One region of the Pseudonocardia abyssalis genome, then DNA from elsewhere that is predicted to be linked to it. Evidence: predicted binding sites of a transcription regulator. Region 1 holds the regulator's gene; the other holds the start of a gene.
The links. The regulator LexA, encoded in region 1, represses DNA repair genes until DNA is damaged. The targets are predictions, from matches to a motif close to CGAACACGTGTTCG.
Positions count from the first base shown of each region.

Region 1 (3,819 bases):
CGACGCCGAGGCGATGCTCGTCGACGCCGACGGGGTGCCGTTCGTGATCACCAAGGAGGTCGGGACGCCCGCCGGGGTGTACCGGCCCACCTCGGCTCCCGAGGGCAGGGGGCCGTTCCCGCTGGAGCGCGTGGCGCAGGTGTCGCTGCCCGTCTCCGACACCGAGGGCGGGCCGGTCGGCGGGATCGGGTCGCGCACCGTCACGGGGGCCGCGATGTCGACCGACGGGCGGGTCGTCGCGCTGCGCACGTACACCGACGCCTGGCTGTTCCCCGTCGTCGACGGCGACATCGCGACCGCGCTGCAGGGCGAGCCCGCGCGGGTGCCGCTGGCCGGGGAGCCGCAGGGCGAGGCCGTGACGTTCGAGGCCGACGGCACGCTGCTCTCGGCCTCGGAGACCCGCGGCGGGGTGCCGGGGGAGCTGCGCGCGGTGCCCGGGGCCGCCGCACTGGCCGCGCAGCCGTTCACCCCGCCCGCAGACACCCCCGCGGAACCCGTGGCCGAGCCCGCACCCGAGTGGCTGCCCGCCCTGATCGGCGGCGGGGTGGCCGTGGGCCTGCTGGTGCTGCTCGCCGCGGCGCTCTCCTGGCGGGCCCGGCGCCGCTGAGCCGGTGATGGCGCCCGGCGGGGGGGCTGTGGGAGCGGACGGATGCCGCCGGATCCTCTGTCGGGGCCGGTGATCGCTGCTGGCTGCACGCTGCCGCCCCCGGTGGGGTCGGTGATCGGGTTCGGCCGCACGTACCGGCCCTCGCGGGGGCCATGGTGTGCGGTGTGCCGCGATCACGGGCGGGCGGCGGGCGACGTTTCCCGGACGTAACCGGCGCGGCCCCCTGCGCGGTTACGGTGATCGTGGCCGAAGGAGGCGCGCGGTGCCGATCGTCACCGGTTACGAGGACACGCCGGGCGGGCACGACGCGCTCGTCCTGGGTGCGCAGCTGACCCGGCTCACCGGGCTGAGTGCGGTGGTGGCCACGGTCTACCCGACCGACGCACGGGGTCTCGCGGTGGTCGCCCGCGACCCGCGGTGGCGGGAGAAGGCGCGCAAGGTCGCGGCGGCCCGGTTCCAGCAGGCGCGCCGGCTCATCGGCGACGGCTGGGGCGACGACGAGCCGGAGTTCGTGGCCCTCACACCCGGCTCCGTGGCCGACGTCCTCGCCGACCACGCCGACGACGTGGGGGCCGCCGTCCTCGTGGTGGGGTCGACCGGTCACGGCCTGCTCGGCCGCCTCGCCCCCGGCCGCACGGTGCAGCGGCTGCTGCCGCTCGCGCGCTGCCCGGTGGCGATCGCGCCGCGCGGCTACCGGCACCTCGGCACCGGCATCATGACCGTGGTGACCGTCGCCTACGACGGCAGCGCGGAGGCCGACCGGGCGGTGACCGTGGCCGTGCACCTCGCCGGCCGGACCGGAGCCGCGGTACGGGTCGTGACCGTCGCGGAGGACGCCGACGCCGTGCCGGCCGCCCAGGCGCTCGCGCACAAGGGCATCGCGTCGCTGCCGGTGGAGGTCGACGCCATCAGCGACGTCGTCATCGGCCCGGTGGCGGCCACGCTCGCCGCCCTGCCGGACCGCACGGACGTGCTGGTGGTGGGCTCCCGCGGCTACCGCTTCATGCAGCGGCTGCTGCTGGGCGGGGTGGCGGGGGTGCTGGTGCGCACCGCCCGCTATCCGGTGATCGTGGTGCCCGCGGGCGTCAGAGCCGCCGCAGGACCGTGACGACGCGCCCGAGCACCGTGGCGTCGTCACCGGGGATCGGGTCGTAGGCCGCGTTGGCCGGCATCAGCCACACGTGCCCGTCGCGCCGGGTGAACGTCTTGACCGTGGCCTCGCCGTCGATCATCGCCGCGACGATCTCGCCGTTCTCGGCGACGGGCTGCTGGCGTACGACCACCCAGTCGCCGTCGGTGATGGCCTTCTCGACCATCGAGTCGCCCCGCACCTTCAGCAGGAACAGGGTGCCCTCGCCGACGATCTCGCGCGGCAGCGGGAACACGCTCTCCACCGCCTGCTCGGCCAGGATCGGTCCACCGGCGGCGATCGTGCCGAGCAGCGGCACGAAGGCAGGCGTGGGCCGCTCGACGACCCCGGTGTCCGACGACGCCGCGTCGGGCTGCTCGTCGGGCGGGCGGACGTCGACCGCGCGGGTGCGGTTGGGGTCGCGCCGCAGGTAGCCCTTGCGCTCGAGGGTGCGCAGCTGGTGGTGCACCGACGAGGTGGACGTGAGGCCGACGGCGTCGCCGATCTCGCGGACGCTCGGCGGGTAGCCGTGGCGCTCCACCCAGTCGCGGATGACCTCCAGCACCTTGCGTTGCCGGGGAGTGAGGCCGACGGGGGCGCTCGCGGGGTCGGGGAACGTGCTCACCCGGGCGGTCGGCCCGGGGCGTACTCCCTCGTCGTCGCCACCCGTCGGGCCGGGCTCGTCCCGTGCCATGTCCTCGTGCCTCCTCGTCGGTACTGCTCGTCGGTACTGCTCGTCGGTACTGCTCGTCGGTACTGCTCGTCGGTACTGCTCATCGGTACTGCTCGTCGGTGCTGCTGATCGGGACCGGGCGGGCGATCCGTGCGGACCGGGCCCGTGTGTCGTGGACCCGACCGTAGCCCCGATTCCGGTTCTCGCCAAACACATGTTCGAACGACACGCCCCGTTCTCTCGATTCTGTCGGTGGTCGGTGGTACACATCGCTCAGCGATCGTTCGAACATGTGTTCCCGTTCGAACGGCCGGAGTGCGGGAACGGGTCCGAGCGAAGGGTGGAGTCCGATGCACGATCAGATCGAGGACGGAATGCGGTACGGCGGCACGGCACTGCGACCGCCCCGTCCCGCCCGGGAGCTCCCGAGGCGCGGGCGGGCCCACGGGCCGCGGCCGGTGCGGCCCGTGCAGCCGCTCCGTGCCGTGCGGCCGGCGCAGCCCGCCCGGCCGGCCGGCGGGTCGGCGGGGGAGCGGGCGCACCGCGGCGAGCGGGTGCTGCTGCGCACCGTCCCGGTGCTGCCCGCGAAGGTCCTGCGGCGCCGGCGGGTGGCCGCCGCCGTCGGCACGGCGCTCCTCACGGCCGCGATCGTCGTCCTGCTGGGGTTGCTGGCCGACGTCGCCGCGGCGGCCCGGCACTCCGGTGCGCCGGACGTGAGCAGCACCTCGCGCACGCCGGTGGTGACGTCGCCCGTGCAGGTGGCGGGGGTCCTCGGGGGCTGACGCTTCGCGTGCGGGTCGGCGGTGCGGTGCGCCTGCGTGCCCGTTCGGACGACGCGACGCCACCGATAGGGCCTCCCGGCTTTTCCTGCCCCCACATGTTGTGGTTACATGGGCGTCGTTAGCCCAGGGATGGGGTTCCGGTTCGTCGGAGGGGGTTGTCCGTGCGCTGCCCGTTCTGCCGCCACTCCGACTGCCGGGTCATCGATTCCCGCGAGGTCGACGACGGGGTCGCCACCCGCCGCCGGCGCTCCTGCGCCTCCTGCGGGCGCCGGTTCACCACCGTCGAGGAAGCGGTGTTGGCCGTCGTCAAGCGCAGCGGGGTCACGGAGCCGTTCAGCCGCGACAAGGTCGTCAGCGGTGTCCGCCGGGCCTGTCAGGGCCGGCCCGTCGACGAGGACGCGCTGGCGCAGCTCGCGCACCGCGTCGAGGAGGCCGTCCGCGCGGGCGGCACCGCCGAGATCCCCAGCCACGAGGTCGGCCTGGCGATCCTCGGCCCGCTCCGCGACCTCGACGAGGTCGCCTACCTCCGGTTCGCGAGCGTCTACCGGTCCTTCTCCTCGATCGAGGACTTCGAGAAGGAGATCGCCGACCTGCGCGACACACCCGCGCGCGACACACCCGCCCGCGC
Region 1 is NZ_JADQDK010000001.1:2,902,627-2,906,445, reverse strand. Features, by position in the region: gene I4I81_RS14100 (SdiA-regulated/phytase-like domain-containing protein) at 1-607, shown strand, start outside; gene I4I81_RS14095 (universal stress protein) at 870-1,715, shown strand; gene lexA (transcriptional repressor LexA) at 1,693-2,430, opposite strand; gene I4I81_RS14085 (hypothetical protein) at 2,877-3,191, shown strand; gene nrdR (transcriptional regulator NrdR) at 3,353-3,819, shown strand, end outside.

Region 2 (3,819 bases), 350 kb from region 1:
CCCGACGCCGCCCAGCCGGACGGCGACGCGCCCGCCGACGAGCCCGCGCCGGAGCCGGTCACCCGGCCCGAGCTCGCCATCGTCGGTTCCGACTGAGTCAGATCATCGGCGGGCCTGGACCTCAGCGGTCCGGGCCCGCCGATGTGCTCGCAGACGACCTACCTGTGGGTGTCCTCGCGTCGGTTTCGCACCGTGCCCGCGAACCCGGACCACGCGCCAGCCGCTACCCGAGCACCCACACCCGGACACGATGCGGCGCGCGGTCCGGAACCGCAGACCGCCCCGGTGCTCCGACGCGAGGAGAACATCGTGACCGACCATCAGCACTGTCCACCCGCTGCGCCGACGCCTGCGTTGGGCCGGCTCGGCGCGGCAGCTGCACGCGCCGCCCGGAACGGTTGGCGGGTGTTCCCCGCCGTTCCCCGTGGCAAGGTGCCGGCGATCGCCGATTGGGAGAACGCCGCCACGACCGACCCCGACCAGATCACGGCATGGTGGCGGGCGATGCCGTGGAACGTGGCCGTCAGTACGGGAAGATCCGGGCTTCTCGTCATCGACCTCGACGCCCGGCAAGGCGCCTCCGTGCGGTCGCGGTCGGCCAGCACGCGGGACGGGTACGACATGCTTCGTCGGCTCGCCGCCGCGGCCGGCGAGCCGCCACCCACCGATACGTACACGGTCGCGACGCCGGGCGGGCTGCACTTGTACTTCCGCCAGCCAGACGGTGCGGCGTTACGCAACACCCAGGGTGCACTTGGGGCGAACGTAGACAGTCGCGGCCATGGTGGGTACGTCGTCGCTGCGGGGTCCGTCCGGGCCGCAGGCTTCTACCGGGTCGTGAGGTGCCGCCCGGTGGCCGAGCTTCCGGACTGGCTGGTCTCTGCGCTCACCCCACCCGCACCCGCACCTGCCCCACGGACCCCGCACCGGATCTCGAACACGCCGCTGCCCGACGGGAGGGCGGGGGCCTACCTGCGTGCCGTCGTCGACGGCGAGTGCGCCGCCGTCGCCGCGGCGACCGTCGGACATCGCCACCAGACGCTGCTGCGCGCGGCGCGCAGGCTCGGGCACTGGGTCGGAGGATCTGCCCTCAGCGCGACCGCTGCCCGCGCAGCGCTCATCGATGCCGCCCGTGGCTACCTCGGCGTCGACGGCTACACCCGCGCGCAGGTCGATCGCGATGTATCCGACGGACTTGCCTACGGCGCCCGGTTCCCCCGCTGTTTCGACGACATCGGCAACCGGATGTAGCTCCGGACGTCCCGCCGCATCCGCGACCGGCTCGGCCGCAGGGACGCCCTCCCATCGCACGATGCCGCTGTCATGCAGCTCTCCGCAGGATCCCCGGGGTGGTGGTCCGGCACGCCCCCGAGCTCGGCAGCCGCGATGGGTCGGGCCTCCGGTGCTCGGCTCAGGTGGATCGCCCGGAGGTCAGCACACCGGGGCGGGGGCAAGCGGCGATGAACCCGGCCCGCCCATCCCGGTGAGATCGCGTGCGGATCCGACATCGGCCGCCGGTCGGGAAGGCGAGCACACCGGGATGGGCGAGCCAGAACCCCCGCCGTCCCTGCGGGACCCCCGCCCCGGCGCGCTGAGGCTTCGCCGCGTTCCCCCAACGCCGAGCACCGGAGGCCCTCATGACCATCACCGCCACCACCGAGATCACCGAGTCCGACACCCGCGCGACCCGACTCGCCGTCCTCGAGGCGCAGGTCTGCCAAGCCCGCGACGAAGTTCGCGTCGCCCGCCTCTGCGACGACCTGTCCCTCGCGTTCGACGCGCTCGAGTCCCTGGCCACGCTCCTGCAGCACACCCTGCAGGAGCTCGCGCACGTCGGCGTCGAGACCAGCCCGCGCTGACCGCCCCCGGGCACGTGGCCCGCCCGGGTCTGGGCGGGCGGTGACGGTCGTGGCGACTGCGGCTGCGTCCGGGCAGGGTGCGGTCTCGAAAAGGATGGACCGCATGCATCCGGGACCCTGATCCCCTGCCGCCCCGCAGAACCGCGAAGCGGGCGAGTAGGCGGGCCGGGTGACGTTCGTGCGGCGGGTCGACGAGGCGCCACCGGGACAGCTGGCTACTTCAAACGGTCGCGGTCCGGTTTGCGGCATGGCCGCGATCCTGACCTGACATCGGTCGCACTCACCTCGCTCACGACGGTCACAGGCAGTGCAGTGCACGGTGTCCCGGTATCAAAGGGTGGTCCGAGCCGGGCGAGTGATGATCACCCCAGTCCGCCGGCCGCCAGGCTGCCCAGCAACCGAATGGGACGCCCGTGCGGACTATCCGCCGTGACGAGCAGATTAACAATCTGGCCAACGCCTGGATGGACAGGCACATGCGGGGTGGCCTTTTGCCTGCTCAGGTATCATAATAGAACTTATGTTCGAGTATGTTGCTCGGTCGTGGGCCCGGGAGCGGGTACTGACCGCGGTCGGTGACGGCCCTACGCTGCCCAACGTGGGTACCTGGTGGAGCGATGACGAGCGTGCGGCGCTTGTCGCGCTGCTGCGCACTCGGCCCGGCGGGATGAAGTGGCCGCAGATCGTGGCCGAGGTCGACGCCCGCTCCAGCGCGCTCGCGCTCTGGAACGAGCACAACCCCGCCGACCTGTTCAGCGATTCCGCAGTGCCTGGGCTGCTCCAGGCACGCGCGGACATCGACGAGTGGCGGGCCGCCGACCTCGGGTTTCTGACGTTCCTGGACGCCGACTACCCGGCGCAGCTCCGCGAAATCCACGACCTGCCGCCGGTATTGTTCCACCGGGGCAGGCTCCTCGACGACGAGATCGCCGTATCGGTGGTCGGGTCCCGGGAGGCGTCCCGGCAGGGGCTCGACGCCGCGCGTGCGATCGCGACGGGCCTGGTGGAGCGCGGCATCACCGTGGTCGGCGGGCTTGCGGCCGGAATCGACACGGCCGGTCACATGGCTGCGCTGGAGGCGGGCGGGCGCACTGTTGCGGTGATCGGCACTGGGATCCGGAAGTACTACCCGGCGGACAACCGCGAGTTGCAGGACCAGATCGCCGACTCTGGGCTGCTGCTCTCGCAGTTTTGGCCGGAGGCGCCCCCGACGAAGCAGACCTTCCCGATGCGCAACACCGTGATGTCCGGGTTCGGCCGCGCGACGATCATCGTCGAGGCGGGGGAGCACAGCGGCGCCCGAATCCAAGCCCGTCGAGCGGTCGCCCACGCCCGCCCGGTGATCCTCACCGAGATGGTGGTGCGGGTGAACAAGTGGGCACAGGCGCTGCTCGACCGCCCCGGTGTCCACGTCGCGACCAGCACCGCCGAGGTGATGTCGATCGTGGAGAAGGTGACGGCGCGACCGTCGGACATGCTGTCGTTACTGCGGGTCGCTGCCGGGTGACCAGCAGTCTCGCCGAGTTCTCGGAGCAGGCGCGGGCGTATCTATTTTCGCAGGTCGGTGACTGTTTTACCAACACATCGCGCGGGCCTGGCCGCTGCTTGGTGTGCACGGGGCCAACCGGCATCGCCGAGGTGCAGCTGTGCGGGCAGTGCTCACGGCAGCGAGCCGAGTTCGGCGTGGGGCTCGCCGATCTGGTGGTGCCGCTCGCCTACGTGCGCGGGTGGATGACACCGCAGCACCAGTCCGAGCACCTGGTGCGCCGCTACAAGTCGCCGGTGCAGCCGTCGCGATGGTGCGCCGAACTCCTCCAGTTCATGATCCACGCGGCGTCCGCTATCCACGGGCCGTGCATCGCGGCGGCGGCCGGTAGCTGGTGGCAGGTGATGACAATCGTGCCGTCGGCGACGCGGCTGGGTGCCGACCATCCCGTGGTCGGCCTGGCGCAGCAGGTGT
Region 2 is NZ_JADQDK010000001.1:2,548,943-2,552,761, reverse strand. Features, by position in the region: gene ssb (single-stranded DNA-binding protein) at 1-96, shown strand, start outside; gene I4I81_RS12180 (bifunctional DNA primase/polymerase) at 310-1,251, shown strand; gene I4I81_RS12175 (hypothetical protein) at 1,638-1,859, shown strand; gene I4I81_RS12170 (DNA-processing protein DprA) at 2,458-3,366, shown strand; gene I4I81_RS12165 (hypothetical protein) at 3,363-3,819, shown strand, end outside.
Region 2: a site for LexA is predicted at 2,373-2,386, ahead of I4I81_RS12170 (DNA-processing protein DprA). Genes of this name have one in related genera too.